2 linked regions of the Dehalococcoides mccartyi 195 genome follow. Each later gene encodes a partner of the first gene's protein in a complex. Links are inferred from orthologs where the notes say so. Each region holds a gene or a part of one and is shown in the gene's direction. Other genes may lie near its edges. The genes, in order: metK and groL.

The links.
Region 2: the proteins of metK (region 1) and groL are in contact, whole or in part, in a cryo-EM structure (PDB 8P4O), measured with the Escherichia coli proteins. The link is inferred for Dehalococcoides mccartyi 195 from one-to-one orthologs.

Annotation. Positions count from the first base shown.
Region 1 is NC_002936.3:462,378-467,447, reverse strand. What follows is about bases 1-2,890. They hold metK (methionine adenosyltransferase), read left to right. Parts: upstream 1-780; coding sequence 781-2,001; downstream 2,002-2,890. Other genes in these bases: DET_RS02730 (phosphoglucomutase/phosphomannomutase family protein), read left to right, coding at 2,233-2,890; DET_RS02735 (hypothetical protein), read left to right, coding at 2,034-2,237; ahcY (adenosylhomocysteinase), read left to right, coding at 1-771. Also shown: more of DET_RS02730, read left to right, coding at 2,891-3,648; DET_RS02725 (bifunctional phosphoglucose/phosphomannose isomerase), read left to right, coding at 3,673-4,740; DET_RS02715 (hypothetical protein), read left to right, coding at 5,048-5,070. UniProt on the Escherichia coli protein: Catalyzes the formation of S-adenosylmethionine (AdoMet) from methionine and ATP.
Region 2 is NC_002936.3:1,292,779-1,304,214, forward strand. The notes cover bases 4,925-7,893. They hold groL (chaperonin GroEL), read left to right. Parts: upstream 4,925-5,586; coding sequence 5,587-7,200; downstream 7,201-7,893. Other genes in these bases: groES (co-chaperone GroES), read left to right, coding at 5,263-5,559; DET_RS07315 (M16 family metallopeptidase), read right to left, coding at 7,289-7,893. Outside these bases: DET_RS07280 (histidine phosphatase family protein), read right to left, coding at 1-593; DET_RS07285 (M48 family metallopeptidase), read right to left, coding at 596-1,774; DET_RS07290 (TIGR03936 family radical SAM-associated protein), read right to left, coding at 1,774-2,418; DET_RS07295 (HlyC/CorC family transporter), read right to left, coding at 2,399-3,673; tRNA (adenosine(37)-N6)-threonylcarbamoyltransferase complex transferase subunit TsaD, read left to right, coding at 3,792-4,772; more of DET_RS07315, read right to left, coding at 7,894-8,548; hydrogenase maturation nickel metallochaperone HypA, read left to right, coding at 8,655-9,014; hydrogenase nickel incorporation protein HypB, read left to right, coding at 8,995-9,648; carbamoyltransferase HypF, read left to right, coding at 9,649-11,436.

The DNA of each region.
Region 1 (5,070 bases):
GAAAGCGGCAAACTCTGCTACCCTATCATTGCGGTAAATGACGCCAAAACCAAATATATGTTTGATAACCGCTACGGCACCGGCCAGAGTACACTGGACGGGATTACCCGGGCTACCAACTTTCTCTGGGCATCCAAGACTGTGGTAGTGGTGGGTTACGGCTGGTGCGGACATGGGGTTGCCATGCGTGCCAAAGGCTTGGGTGCGCATATAATCGTCACCGAGGTTGACCCGGTAAAGGCACTGGAAGCAGTGATGGACGGCTTCAGCGTAATGCCCATGGCCGAAGCTGCCAAAGCGGGTGACATCTTCATAACCGTTACCGGAGACAAGCACGTTATAGATGCTAACCATTTCAAGCTTATGAAAGACGGGGCAACCCTGGCCAACAGCGGCCACTTCAACAGCGAAATAAATATCCCCGCCCTGGAAACCCTTGCCTGCGGCAAGGAGACTATCCGCCCCTCGGTTGAGGAATATAAAATGAAAGACGGGCGGAGGATTTACCTGCTGGGTGAAGGACGGCTGATAAATCTGGCGGCTGCCGAAGGCCACCCGGCCGCCGTAATGGATATGAGCTTTGCCAACCAGGCTCTGTCACTGGAATATCTGGTAAAAAACCACACCAAGCTGGAAAAGAAGGTTTACGCTGTGCCTGAAGAAATTGACCGGGCAGTAGCGGCCACCAAGCTTTCCTCCTTGAACGTAAGTATAGATACCCTTACCGAAGAGCAAATAAAATACCTGTCCAGCTGGCAGGAAGGAACTTAAGGAGAAACGATGTCTCAGACTTTTGGGAATTCTTCAAAATATCTTTTTACCTCGGAATCAGTTACCGAAGGACACCCGGATAAGATTTGCGACCAGATTTCTGACGCAGTTCTGGACGCTATCATAGCCAAAGACCCCAATGCCCATGTTGCCTGTGAAACCGCCGTAACCAATGGTCTAGTGGTAGTCATGGGTGAAATAACCACCAGTTGCTACGTGGAAATACCCGAACTGGTCAGGGGGGTTATAAAAGATATAGGCTACACCAAGCCCGAATACGGCTTTGATGACCGCACCTGCGGCGTACTCACTTCTATTAACCGCCAGTCTCCTGATATAGCTCTGGGAGTTAACAAATCTCAGGAGGCCAAGAGCGGGCAGGTAGATGAACTTGACCTGACCGGCGCCGGTGACCAGGGAATGATGTTTGGTTATGCCTGCACCGAAACCCCGGAATATATGCCCCTGCCCATTTCTTTAGCCCACCGCCTGAGCAAGCGTTTGTCTGAAGTACGCAAAAACGGCACGCTGGCCTACCTGCGTCCTGACGGCAAAAGCCAGGTAACAGTGGAATACCACAACGGAGAGGCCAAAAGGATAAGCAGCGTGGTTATCGGCGCTCAGCATGACCCGGATGTAACTACCGAAAAAATTCAGGCAGATATTATCCGGGAGGTTATCAAACCTATTATCCCCACCAACCTGCTAGACGAAAATACCGAATATTATGTAAACGCCACCGGCCGCTTTGTAGTAGGCGGTCCGGTTTCTGACACCGGTTTTACCGGACGCAAAATCCTGGTAGATACCTACGGCGGTTTTGCCCGCCACGGCGGCGGCGCTTTCTCCGGCAAAGACCCCACTAAAGTAGACCGCTCTGCCTGCTACATGGCCAGATATATTGCCAAAAATCTGGTAGCGGCCGGACTGGCAGACAGGCTGGAAATTCAGGTAGCTTATGTTATCGGGGTTGCCCACCCGTTGTCAGTTTCCATTGAGACTTTCAACACCGCCCGCATGAGCCATGAAGATATCCTGTCCATTATCCAGAAACACTTTGATTTGCGGCCGGAAGCTATTATCCGTAACCTGGGGCTTCGCCGCCCTATTTACCGCCAGACTGCTGCTTATGGCCATCTGGGACGCCCGGAACTGGACCTGCCGTGGGAACGGCTGGATAAGGTAGATGCCATAAAGGCCACTATGGAATCCCTAAGCGTATCCAAGTAAAAAATATTTACTACCGACAGGAAGGTGTGCTTATGATAAAGACTGTGTTGCTGGCCTTCTTTGGGGCGATTATAGTTGAACTGGCCGTAATTGTGCTGGCTACCGTAATGGGGCTGGCCGGACTTACGTTCGTCATCATGGTACTATTCCTGCCGGTAGTACTTATTCTGGGCTCTGTTATCTTTATATTGAGCAAAATATTCAAAGGAGACAGCCAAAATAACAAGCCAAATTAAGTTCGGCACTGATGGTTGGCGGGGCATTATTGCCAAAGATTTTACCTTTGATAATGTCTCTGTCTGTGCCCAAGCTACTGCCGCATACCTGAAAAATACCAGCCCCCGCAACCTTTCACTGGTAATAGGGTATGATACCCGCTTTGCCTCAGCGGATTTTGCCCGTTCGGCTGCCGAAGTCATGGCAGCAAACGGCATAAAGGTTTATTTTTGTTCATGCCCCACCCCTACGCCGGTAATCAGCCACGGGGTGGTAAACCTGAAAGCGGCCGGGGCTGTAATAATTACCGCCAGCCACAACCCCGCCAGATGGAACGGTTTCAAGGTTAAATCCGCCGATGGAGCCAGTGCCCCCACCCAGATGATAACCGGTATTGAAGCAGAGATAGCCAAACTGGGTGATAAGCCGCCTGTGCTTAATCTGGATTTTGATACGGCAGTTTCCCGCGGTCTTATTGAACATGTAGACCTTGCTCCGGCTTACTTTGAAAAAATAGGCGGGCTGGTAGATATTGAAAAACTTAGGGATGCCGGCTTTAACATAGCCATAGACTCTATGCATGGTGCCGGTATAGGCTACTTCAAGCAACTGCTTGACGGCGGCTGCAACCGCTTAAATGAGATAAATGCCGAACCCAACCCCAATTTCCCCGGTATGCTTCAGCCTGAACCTATCACCCCTAATCTGGCTAAGCTGATGAGGCTGGTCAAGGATATCCGTTCAGATATAGGGCTGGCTACCGACGGGGATTCTGACCGTCTGGGTGTGGTAGATGAAATGGGCAACTTTCTTAACCAGCTGCAGGTCTTTTCCCTGCTGGCACTTTATATGCTGGAAGTAAAAGGGCTGCGCGGGCCGCTGGTAAAAACTATTACCAACTCCAGTATGATAGATAAACTGGGTGAGCTTTATAATGTGCCGGTATTTGAAACCAAAGTCGGCTTCAAGTATGTCTCCCCGGTTATGCTTGAGCAAAATGCCCTTATCGGCGGTGAGGAAAGCGGAGGTTACGCTTTTACCGGGCATGTACCTGAGCGTGATGCCATACTGGCGGGGGCGTATTTTCTGGATTTTATGATTACCACTGGCAAATCACCCGCCGAGATGCTGGAATATTTATATTCCAAGGTTGGGCCTCACTATTACAACCGGGTTGACTATACCTTTGCCGAAGCCCGCCGGGAAGAAATAATAAAACACCTGACGGACCAAAAACCGGCTAGTCTGGGTGAAACCAAAGTAGTTTCTACAGACAAGCTGGATGGCTTCCGCTATAAACTGGAAGACGGCAGCTGGCTGCTTATCCGCTTTTCGGGCACTGAACCGCTCTTACGGGTATATGCCGAAAGCCCCAGCCAGGCTAAAACCGCCGCTTTGCTGGAAGACGGCCGCCAACTTTCCGGTATTTAAAATATTGTCTTGGGGATATACCTGATGGATATTAGAAACCTTGATGACTTAAATATTTATACAAAACTTGACCCCAACCATATGCTGGATGAACTTCGGCGTATGCCCTCACTCTGCAAACAGGCCTGGGAGACTGCCGAAGCCCTAAACCTGCCTGAAGATTACCGGGCTGTCAAACAGGTGGTAATACTGGGTATGGGCACTTCCGGAGTGGCTGCCCAACTGGCTGAGCGGATAGTGCGGGATGAATGTAAAATACCTATCTACCTCCATCAGGATTATCTGCTGCCGGCATATGTATCGGCTGATACACTGGTTATTGCTTCCAGCAGTTCCGGCTCAACCGAAGAAGTAGTATCCTGTTTTAATCAGGCAGCCAGCCGCCAGGCCAAGCTGCTGGTCTTAACCACCGGCGGCGAACTGAAAGAAATGGCGGCCGGACATAATATACCGGGACTGGTTTATGACTATACTTACCGCCCAAGCACCGCTATTGCCTATGGGGTGCTGCCTGTTTTAAGCATCCTGCACAAACTGGGCTTTATACCCAACAAATCTGCCGAAGTAAGCGAAAGCCTGATAGTCCTTTCTCAGATTGCAGAAAGGCTGTCAGAAAAATACCAGACCAGCAACAACCCCGCGAAACAGCTGGCTGATAAACTGGAAGGCCGGGCAGTCATGGCATTCGGCTCAGGAGTAACTTTCCCGGCTGCCCGCCGTTTTAAAACCCAGCTGAATGAAAATGCCAAATGTTTTGCTTTTGCCGAAGAAATACCTGAAATGAACCACAACTCGGTAGTCGGATACCAGCTGCCCCAAAATTCCGGCCGATACTGGGCAGCGGTTATGTTTAAAACCACCTTTCTATCTAAACGTATCCACCAGCGCATGAAAATTACCACCGATATTCTCCACCAGGCTAAAATACCTGTTTTCAGCATTGACGGTTACGGCTTCAGCCCCTTATGCCAGGCCCTCAGCTTAATCCTCCAGGGAGACTTTGTAAGCCTGTATCTGGCTTTTCTGAATGGAGTAGACCCCTACCCGATAGATGCGGTAGACTACTTTAAACAGGAGTTGGCCGAAAGTTAGTTTTCTCTGGCATTTTAAAGCACGAGCCAAGTGCCAGACCACCCCTCTAAAGGCACAGGGCGGCTATGCAGATGTTTTGCTGCCACCGCAGCACCATATCCTTATATTACCGCCCGGTCAGGCGTGTGATGTGCTTAAAGGTTTTTACTAAACCCGATTAACTGCCCGGAAATAAGGCACTGAGCCCAAAGTTACTTGGCTGAAATGGCGTGAACACCAGACGGATTCAAATACTGCCCTATCCTCTAAAACCCAAATCAAAGCGGCAGTGTGTTATAATATCTAGACTAATTTCACGGAGTAATTCATGAAAACCAGCCTTTTTTACCT
Region 2 (11,436 bases), 830 kb from region 1 along the record:
TTTTCATTAAAGAGTGCCAGATAGGCCTGGCTGCCCTTAAACTCTATCAGACTCAGACTGCCAATGTGAAGCCTGAAATTGGCCATTTTTTCCAGAGGCAAATCCAGCACCTTGCAGATAACCGCCAGTATCACAAAATAGTGACAGACCACCGCCACATTCTGGTCAGGATGGTCAGCGGCTATTTGGGTGATAACCCGCCAGGCACGGGTCTGGACATCAGTCAGGGATTCACCGCCCGGAATCCGGGGCAAACCGCCCTCCGGGTGGGGTTCGGTAAAGAGTTCGGTAACCTTCATATTGGCACTGCCCATGTCCATACCCTCAAAATCACCCGCCTCTATCTCCCGAAGGTCTGGTGCGGTATTGATGGCAAGGCTGTGCTCAAGGGCAATCACCTCGGCGGTCACTTTGGCCCGGCTGAGCGGGCTGGAGTATATGGCAGACAGTTTTTCATCTTTGAGCCGCAGTGCCAGATTTCGGGTCTGGCGCAGCCCGTTTTCATTCAGGGGGGTATCACTTAACCCGCCCTGCAGCCGTCTTTTATTATTCCAGTCTGTTTCCCCGTGGCGAATCAAATACATTCTGGTCATGTCTAACCTCTGTCTACACTATGGCGTTTTTCAAATTCGTCTGCCAGACTAATCCGCTGAGTATAGTTAGGGTGGTCCTGGGTCAGCCGCTCCAGCCAGTTTGAGGGTTCAGCCTCAGCCAGATTCTGGTTGGTCAGGCGGGTCATAGCTGTCCGGAAGGCCGAAGGATTATTACTGATATTAAGGGCAAATTCATCTGCCTGCTTTTCCAGCCTGCGGGTAAAAAGGCTGATTAGCGGGGCAACTGCCATCAGCAAAAAAAACAGGATACTACCCATAAGCGGCAGCCCGGCCGGGTCTGTCAGACCATTATACCCCACCGCATCACCCAGATAACTGAAAATTAGCCCGCCCCCCGCCAGCACCCCGAACAGGACTGCCGCCTGAAGAGAAAAAAGACGGAGCATATCGTTATGCTGCTGGTGGGCAATCTCATGAGAAAGGACAACCTCTATTTCGGGTATGGAATAACGGTCTATCATAGTATCACTCAGGACTATCCGCCTGGTACGCCCCAAACCCATCAGGGCGGCATTGGCGGCGGTTCCGCGCTTACTCAGCTCTATAACATATATCCCGCGGACATATACGCCTATACGCCGGCAAAGCTCTAAAAGACTGTCTTTCAGCTGCCCGTCTTCAAGCGGTTTCATAGGGTAGAAAAGGGGTATCAGCCAGACAGGGGCAATAAAGGTCATACCCAAACTCACCGCTAAAAATCCCAGCCAGACCAGCAGCCACCAGATATCCGGCCATGCACCCATAACGGCATATACCGCCGCAACCAGAGGCGCACCCAGCACCAGCATAATCAGAAAAGACTTGGCTGTATCCGCAAAAAAAGCCCGGCGGGTCTGTCGGGAAGTGCCGTAGCGTTTAGCCAGTATATACCCGGTATAATAACCAAACGGCAGACTGAATATTTCGTAAACAACCGCCAGCAGCAAAAAGTAAATAACAGCTGCCCAGACAGGGTGAGATACCAAATGGGCAGCAACTGAGGCGGATAACCCGCCGAATATTAAAACCAATGCGGCTGCGGCAATGATAAGGGCTTGGATATAAGTAAACCGCCGCTCAATACGGCCGTACTCTCTGGCTTGTTGCTGACGCTGGGTATCCAGCTTAGGGGGAGAGTTCAGATTATCTTCGGGGGGAAGAGCCAGTTCTTCTTCAGGCATCAGGCCTCCAGGACAAGCCGTATACGCTCCACTGACAAAGGAAATTCGCTGATACCCAGGGCTTTGGTGAGTTGTTCGGGGCGGCCGGCCCCTTTGCTGTCACACTGAAGCAGCATCCGCAGGCACAGCACACCATCCAAAAGAGAGACCACTTCCAGTTCAGCTGTCTGGGCGCGTAAATCATATTCCTTTACTTTGTCCTGACGCTGCAGCTGCCACAAGAAGCTGTCTTTAGCCATAAAATCATCTACAGCCTTATGGCATTCCGCCAAAGACATTGAAGTATTTACGCTTACCAGATACTCTGCCTGCCGTACCAGCGCCTGGAGTGAGTCATGTTCGGGGGGAACAACGCAGCTTTGAAGTATCTTGACGCCCTCCGGCAGGTGGCGGTTAATCAAATCTTCAAAATAATGGGGGCTGACAGCAGCAGAGGTATATAAATCCATAAACTCCGCCCGGCTGGTATACCCCACCGGCAAGGGTGAGGCCAGAGCCATTCGGGGGTGAGGGTTAAAGCCCTCCGAATAGGCCAGTTCTACCCCGGCCCGGTAAAAAACCCTTTGCCACAGGCGTATTATGTCAAGGTGAGAAATAAACTTCAGGTTTTCTCCCCTTTGGTATCTAACTCTTAGACGCTGCACGCTTTTCCTTTGTTATCAGGACTTCATCAATCTTCATACCCTTCATACGGGTAATCACTACCTTAAGGTTTTGAAGTTTAATCTGCTGACCCTGCTTGGGTATGTATCCCAGGCGGTCAAGTATCAAACCGGCAATAGTCTCATAATCACCTTCGGGCAGGTCCAGTTCCATTTCTGCGTTAGCTTCTTCTATCCGCATGCTGCCGTCCACCTGAAAGGTGTATTCGTTTATAGATTCGTAGTCTTTTTCGGCTTCCGCCAGTTCATCACCCACCGGCCCTACTATCTCTTCCATCAGGCGGGAAAGGCTTACGATACCGGCCGTACCGCCATACTCATCTACCACCACACACATCCGGAAATTCTTTTCCCGCATCTCGTTAAACAGCTTGCCGATAGGCTTGGTTTCAGGAGCAAAATAAGCCGGGCGCATAAGGTCATCTACCAAATCCTGCTGGTTATGAGTGCCTTTGGCCAGTGCCATCAGCACGTCTTTGATAGATAAAATACCCAGCACGTTATCCATGTTGTCTTCGTACACCGGGAAACGTGACATGGGGGACTCGGCATATAAATCCAGAAAATCTTTCAGGGTTGAGCCTTTTTCCACGCTTTCCACTTCCGGTCTGGGTACAATCACTTCCCTGACCGGCCGGTCTGAAAACTCAAATACCTTGTGCAGAAGCTCCGCTTTATCTTCTTCAACCGTCCCCTCTTTATGGCCGACAGTTATCATAGCACGGATATCATCTTCGGCCACCAGGGAACTTTTAAGGGCAGGGCCGCCGAAGAGCTTGGTAAAACCGGAGGATATCCAGCCAAGCAGAGCTACTATAGGTGCGAATATTTTGGAAATCACCTCTACCGCAGGGGCTACTGCGAAGGCTATTTTTTCAGAATGCTGGGTAGCCAGAGTTTTGGGGGTGGTTTCGCCGAAAACCAGCAAAATAATAGTAACCCCGGCAGTGGCGATAAGCACGCCTCTTTCATTACCCCAGATAGAAACCGCCAGAACAGTACCCAAAGCGGAAGCGGCTGTATTTACAAAGTTGTTGCCCAAAAGTACAGTGGAAAGGAATTTTTCCGGCCTCTCCATCAGCTGCGAGACCTTGTCTGCGCCCTTTACTTTACTTTGAACCATATTTTGCAGGCGGAACCGCTGGATCGAAATAAAGGCTGTTTCAGAGCTGGCAAAAAAAGCGGAAAAGACAATACACAGAAAGAAGAGTATAAGGTACCAGGTATCGGTACTCATTTTGAAGAAAACCTCACTAACCTAGGCTACATGGCCTGGATATTTATAATAACATTGCCCTATATAGGTGTCAAAGGGTTTAGCCCCTTGACATTGTCTATGCTATAATCCTGCATATATGAAGATACTCGGTATAGAAAGCTCCTGTGATGAAACCGCTGCCGCAGTAGTGGCAGACGGGGTAAATATTTTATCCAACCGGGTATCCTCGCAGATAGATATCCACTCCCGTTACGGCGGGGTAGTCCCCGAAGTGGCTTCCCGCCAGCACCTGCTTTCCATATTACCGGTCATAAGTGACGCACTTAAGGAAGCACGTACCGGATTTGATGAAATTTCGGCCATAGCTGTAACCAACGGGCCGGGTCTGGCAGGCTCTCTGATAGTGGGGGTAAATGCCGCCAAAGCCATAGCCGCCGCCCGCGGCATACCCCTGGTGGCGGTAAACCACCTGCACGGCCATATCTATGCCAACTGGCTTTCCGGCAGGATACCGGAATTCCCCTGCCTGTGCCTGACTGTCTCAGGCGGGCATACCGACCTGGTGCTGATGAAAGGGCATGGTCAGTATCAGCTGCTGGGACGTACCCGTGATGATGCCGCCGGAGAAGCCTTTGACAAAGCCGCCAGAATACTGGGTTTAAGCTATCCAGGCGGGCCGGCCATAGACAGAGCTTCGCAGGACGGTGAGGCAGTACTGGATTTGCCGCGCTCGTGGATACCCGGCAGCCATGACTTCAGCTTTAGCGGACTGAAAACCGCCCTGCTCCGGCTGGTGGAAAACGGCGAAGTCTGTTCGGTAAATGACGCCGCCGCCAGCTTTCAAAAAGCGGTGGTAGATGTACTGGTAACCAAGACCCTGAACTGCGCCCATGAGTACAACGTAAAGCAGATACTGCTGGCAGGCGGAGTGGCCGCCAATAACCTGCTGCGTAAACAGCTAAGCGAACAATCCCCTCTGCCGGTTTCCATACCACCCATAGGCTTATGTACCGACAATGCCGCCGTAATAGCCTCCTGCGGCTATTTCCGCTTTATATCCGGCGGTCAGGACAGGCTGGACATGGATGTACTGCCGGCGCTGTCCGTTGTTTCCTGATATCTAAAGCATTTCTTCGCCAAATAAAAAAGGAACTCGTTTCCGAGCTCCCTTTTACAAACTGTACAGTATTTGAGGCGGCCTGTACAGTATTTCAAAGACCATCCAGATCTTTGAGAACTGCAATCAGTATAGACCAGAACCAGAGCCCTTGCTATCGTACTTAATACGTAAATTGACTGCGCATTTATGCTTAGTACTATTCTATACTTTAGTATATTTTCAGTTTAGCAAACCCTGTTAAAGCTCTGCTAAGCATTGCTATTGACATACTGTAAAGCATTCCGGAGAGTTATCAGCATTGGATTAAATAGCTTTTCGTAGTCTTAAGGGTGTATTTATGGTTATTTTATTCTAAATACCTGTAATTACCGCTGATTGCAGTTGCAGCCGACTTCCCAGTGCTGTATTATATGCCTGTTAGCAGTCTCGTACTGAGACTGCTAAAACATTGCCGCAATAAATTTAGTCAAACTTAGAAGGAGGAATAATGGCAACTAGATTCGAACCCCTGCACAACATGGTACTCATCCAGCCCCAGGAAAAACAAGACATGAGCAAAGGCGGTATCATCATCCCTGACGCCGCTCAGGAAAAATCTCAGGAAGGCGTGATTGTCGCCGTGGGCCCCGGCCGTCTGGACAAAGATGGCAAACGCGAACTCATGAGCATTAAAGTCGGTGACAAGGTTCTTTTCCCCAAATTCGGCGGTGTTGAACTTAAATCTGGCGGTATTGATTACATCATCATGCCCGAAAGCCAGATTATGGCTAAAATCGTAGGCTAAATTTTTTAACGAATATTAGGAGGTATAATGGCTAAGCAGATTATATTTGGCGAAAAAGTCAGGGTCTCCCTCAAGAAGGGCGTTGATACTCTGGCTAACACAGTAAGAGTAACCCTTGGTCCCAAAGGTCATCCCGTTGCCCTGGAGCGGAAATGGGGCGCACCCACTGTTATAGATGACGGTGTAACCATTGCCCGTGATATTGAACTGCCCGATGCTTTTGAAAATATGGGTGCCCAGCTGGTCAAAGAGGCCGCAACCCGCACCAGCGATGCCGCCGGTGACGGTACTACCACCTCTATCGTACTGGCTCAGGCCCTTATCAACGAAGCCTTCAAGAATATTGCCGCCGGTGCCGAACCCATCAACCTGAAACGCGGCATTGAAAAGGCTGTGGCCGCTCTTAAGGCCCAGCTCCGCAAGAACTCCACCCCCGTCAAGGGCAAACAGCAGATTGTTCAGGTAGCCACCATCACCGGTAAAGACCCCGAAATCGGCAACCTGATTGCTGACGTTATGGATAAAGTCGGCAAAGACGGTGTTATCACTATTGAAGAATCCCGTGGTCTGCGCTATGAAACCAGCTACGTAGAAGGTATGCAGTTTGACCGCGGTTATATCAGCGCTTACTTCGTAACTGACCCCGGCCGGATGGAATCCATCATGGAAGATGCCACCATCCTGATGACCGACCGCAAGATTGAAACCGTTGCCGAGCTGCTGCCCGCTCTGGAAAAAATCCTGCAGATTTCAAAGAATCTGGTCATTGTAGCCGAAAACGTTGAAGCCGAAGCTCTGGCTACCCTGGTAGTCAACAAGCTGCGCGGCAACCTGAATATCCTGGCTGTCAAAGCCCCCGGCTATGGCGACCGCCAGAAAGCTATGCTGGAAGATATGGCCATACTGACCGGCGGCCATGTAATCAGCAAGGAAGCCGGCCGCAAGCTGGATTCCGTAACCGAAGCTGACCTCGGTCATGCTCGCAGAGTTGTCTCCAATAAAGACAAGACCACCATTATTGACGGCGAAGGCTCTGCCGAAGCTATCAAGAACCGCATCAAGCAGATTAAAGCCCAGATTGAAGAAACCGAATCTGCCTTTGACCGCGAAAAACTGCAGGAACGCCAGGCTGCTCTGGTCGGCGGCGTAGCTGTTATCGCAGTAGGCGCTGCTACCGAAACCGAAATGAAAGAGCGCAAAGCCCGCGTTGAAGATGCTTTGGCTGCCACCCGTGCCGCCATTGAAGAAGGTATCCTGCCCGGCGGCGGTACCGGCCTCCTGAATGCCCTGCCCTGCCTTGATGCCCTGAAACTGGAAGGCGACGAAGCCACCGGTGTCAGCATTGTCCGCAAGGCTCTTATTGAACCCGTCCGCTGGATTGCTACCAACGCCGGCAAAGACGGCAACGTTATCGTTGACAAGGTCAAGAACTCACCCGTAGGCCATGGTTACAACGCTGAGAAAGATGTCTTCGGCGATATGGCTGAAATGGGTATCATTGACCCCACCATGGTTGTCCGCTCTGCCCTTGAGAACGCTTCCTCCATTGCCAATATGGTTCTCATCACCGACTCACTGGTAGCTGATATTCAGGATAAAAACCCCGCTCCCCCCATGCCTGAAGCTCCCGGAATGTACTAAGACCCAAACGGGTTAAACAAGAAGGGCGGGACTTTAAAGTCCCGCCCTTTTCTATTATTCACAATAGGCTTAGATACAAATATATTGTCTAGTCTTTCAGCAGACAGGCTACTGCATCTTTGTCAACAGGCCCTACCAGTGCCAGCCGCATTTGGGGTTTTTGGAAGTATTCGCCTGCCAGTTGCATAACACCTTTCAGGCTGACCCCGTCTATCAGGCGAATAACATCTTCGTGGGTGTTCACCCTTTGGCACAGCAGTTCCTGAGAACCTATCCACTTGGCCATATAGCGGCTGTCTTCCATAGCCAGCTGAATCCGTCCCTTGGACATTTCCTTAGCCTTTGTCAACTCTTCAGCTGTTATGGTTGTCTTGGCAGTTTCCAGTTCACTAAGTACAGCCTTTATACAGGCAGTCAGATTAGCCGGATCTACCGCCGCAAAAACAGAGAAAGCCCCGGTATCATGCAAATACTCAAGCCCGGACTGGACAGAATAAGCCAAACCCAGATTATCCCTGACACGGGCAAAAAGGCGGCTGCTCATGCCGTCACCCAGTATAGTGTTTAATATGCTGAAAGCATAACGGCGTTCATCCAGACGGTTCATGCCCGGCATGGCCAGCATCAGGTTAATCTGCTCGGCATCACGCTTGTCCACCCCTACCTGACAAGGGTTGCCGGAGTGATACGGCTCAAAGGTCTGAACTTTTTGCTGCCCGGCCAAACCGCCAAAGGCCTGAGAAATGGCCGAAACGGCGTTCTTATGCTTTATATCCCCGGCTACTGCCACCACTATATTGGCAGGGGTGTAATGGCGGTGCATGAAATCAAGCAGTTTTTGGCTGTCCAGACCGGCCACACTCTGGCGGCTGCCGGCTATATCCCGCCCCAGCGGGTGATCCGGCCAGAGTATCTCATCAAGCAGCAGCCCTACCCGGTGGGAAGGGTTGTCCAGGCTCATGCTTATTTCTTCGTAGATTACCTTGCGTTCCTTCTCAAGGTCTTCGGGGTTAAACAGGGGGGTTACCAGCATATCCGAAAGCACATCCAGGGCCAGAGCAAACTTGTCACTGCCCACTTTGGCATAATAAAGGGTAGACTCACGGTCGGTAGCCGCATTCAAAATACCCCCCACCCCCTCTATGGCACTGGAAATAAGCTGGGAATCAGGATACTTTTTGCTACCCCTGAATACCATGTGTTCTATAAAGTGGCTGGCACCGGCCTCGCAGTCTGTTTCATAACGCGAACCCACCCCGATATATACGCAAATGGTAACCGAACGGCTGGCAGGCATATGGTGGCTTATTACCCGCAAACCGCTTGGCAAAACACTTAATTCATACAAATAAACACCTCGCTTCTTTCTGAATAATAAACACAGCCTTAAAAGGTGTCAAATACCCCCCGAATTAGACACCCAAGCGGGTCTGCCTTATAATTAAATAAGAATTATGCACGAACTATCCATAACCGAAGAACTGCTAAAAACAATTGTAGCCAAGGCTGAAGAAGCCAAAGCCCGTAAAATCAGCCGGATAAATCTGGTGATAGGCGAATATGCAGGCGTGGTGGAAGACAGCGTAAAAATGTGTTTTGATATACTCAGCCAGGACACTATGGCCAAGGGGGCGCTTTTAGAATTTAAGCGCATACCCGCCGAATTCCGCTGCCGTTTGTGCGGCCATACCTTCCCTTCAGGGCAGCATGCACTGGTCTGCCCCAAATGTCAGGGCTGGAATGCCGAAGTGATAGCCGGCAACGAATTTTTTATTGAAAGCATTGAGGTAGATGATGAAAGTCAAAGTTCTTAAAAATATTACCGACATGAATGACCAGCTGGCTGCCAGAAACAAGGATATGTTTGCCGGAAAAGGCATACTGGTGATAAATGTCATGTCTTCACCCGGCGCCGGTAAAACCAGCTTGCTTCTTAAAACTATTGAGCTGCTGGGAGATGATGCCCGGGTGGGTGTGATAGAGGGTGATATAGCCTCAAGCGTAGATGCCGAAAAAATAGCCGCCACCGGTTCGCAGGCTATTCAGATAAATACAGACGGGGGCTGCCATCTGGATGCCAACATGGTAGCCTCAGCCGCAGACGGGCTGGAACTGGACAAGCTGGATATTATTTTTATTGAAAACGTGGGCAATCTGGTCTGCCCGGCCGGATTTCAGCTGGGCGAAGCCAAAAGGGTAGTGCTGGCATCCGTGCCGGAGGGTGATGACAAACCCACCAAATACCCCTTTATGTTCAGGGATACAGACGTAATAGTCATAACCAAAATGGATTACCTGCCGCTTAGTGATTTTAATATGGAATCCTTCCGCAAAACAGTACTGGGTCTCAACCCGGACGTAAAAATAATTGAGCTTTCAGTAAGGAATGGCCAGGGGCTGGACGAATGGACAGCCTGGCTGAAAAGCAACCTCCTCAAGGGGAAATAGATGCCCGCACCTAAGCAAACCAAGCGGTTTGCCTTTGCCATCAGCGGGATTGTCCAGGGGGTGGGCTTCCGCCCCTTTGTTTACCAGCTGGCCGCCAAACACGGCTTAAACGGCTGGGTCAGGAATACTTCTGCCGGAGTGGAGATAGAGGCAGAAGGGATTGAACAAGCGCTGGACAGCTTTTCAGATGAGCTAATTAGCCTCAGCCCGCCCCAGTCAGTTATTAAAACATTTAAACAGACTGAAATACCCTTAACAGGTGAAGAAGGGTTTACCATCAAACCCAGCCAGAGCCTTTCCGGGCGTTTTCAGCTGGTTTCACCGGATATAGCCACCTGCACCCAGTGCCAAAATGATGTATCTGACCCCCGAAACCGCCGCTACCGTTACCCCTTTACCAACTGCACCAACTGCGGCCCCCGTTTTACCATAATTGAGGACATACCCTATGACAGACCCCTGACCACTATGAAAGACTTTGAAATGTGCCCGGTCTGCCAGGCCGAATATGACAACCCTTTAGACCGCCGTTTCCATGCCCAGCCCAATGCCTGCCCGGTGTGCGGCCCCCGCCTCTGGCTGGTGGATAAAACCGGAAAAGAGCTTGAAAGTGCCGATGCTATAGCAGAAGCCGCAAAACTGCTGAAAGACGGCCGGATTTTAGCCATACGGGGTCTGGGGGGCTTTCTGCTGGCCGCTGACGCCACTAATCAGCTGGCGGTTAATACCCTCCGGCGCCGTAAACACCGCCCTTCCAAACCCTTTGCGGTTATGCTTCCTGATATAGCCGAAGCCCGCAAACACTGTTTTATATCCGCCGAAGAGGAAAAGCTGCTTATTTCACCTGCCGCACCCATTGTCCTTTGCAAATGGAACAGGGAAAGCCCCATATGCCCCGAAACCGCCCCTAAACAAAATTATCTGGGCATAATGCTGGCATACACCCCTCTCCACCACCTGCTTTTAAAGGAAACGGGTAAACCCCTTATCATGACCAGCGGCAATCTGAGCGCAGAGCCCATTGCCAAAGACAATGACGAAGCCCTGAAACGGCTGGGCAATATAGCGGATTATTTTCTGCTTCACAACCGCCCCATCTACTCCCGTTATGATGACAGCGTGGTCATGTATGAGGCCGGTGCAAAAAGGGTAATCAGGCGGGGCAGGGGTTATGCCCCCTACCCTGTCCAGACCTCTTTTACGGATAAAGAAGTACTGGCGCTTGGTCCGCAGGAAAAAAACACCTTCTGCCTGCTTAAAGACGGTTATGCTTTTGTCAGCCAGCATATAGGGGATATGCAAAACCCCGAAACGCTGGACAGCTTTGAAGAAACCCTGGCGGTTTACCTGAAGCTATTCCGCTTAAACCCCCAAATAATAGCTTCAGACCTCCACCCCGGTTATATTACCACCGCTCTGGCTGAGGCACGCTCAGCCAGCCTTGACATACCTCTGGTCAAAGTCCAGCACCACCATGCCCATATTGCCTCCTGTCTGGCGGAAAACAACTGTGACGAAGAGGTTATCGGGGTGGCTCTGGACGGCACCGGCTACGGGCTGGACGGGCATATCTGGGGCGGGGAATTTTTCTGCGGGGGCATAAAACAGGGTTTTAGCCGCCAAGCCCATCTGGAATACCTGCCTCTCCCCGGAGGCGAAGCCGCCATTAAAAAACCCTACCGCACAGCCGTGTCATATGTCTACACCCTGCTGGGGGAAGAGGGTTTGAACTTTTTTAAAAATATAGAACCGGAAGAACTGGATATCATAAAAACCCAGCTTGAGCGG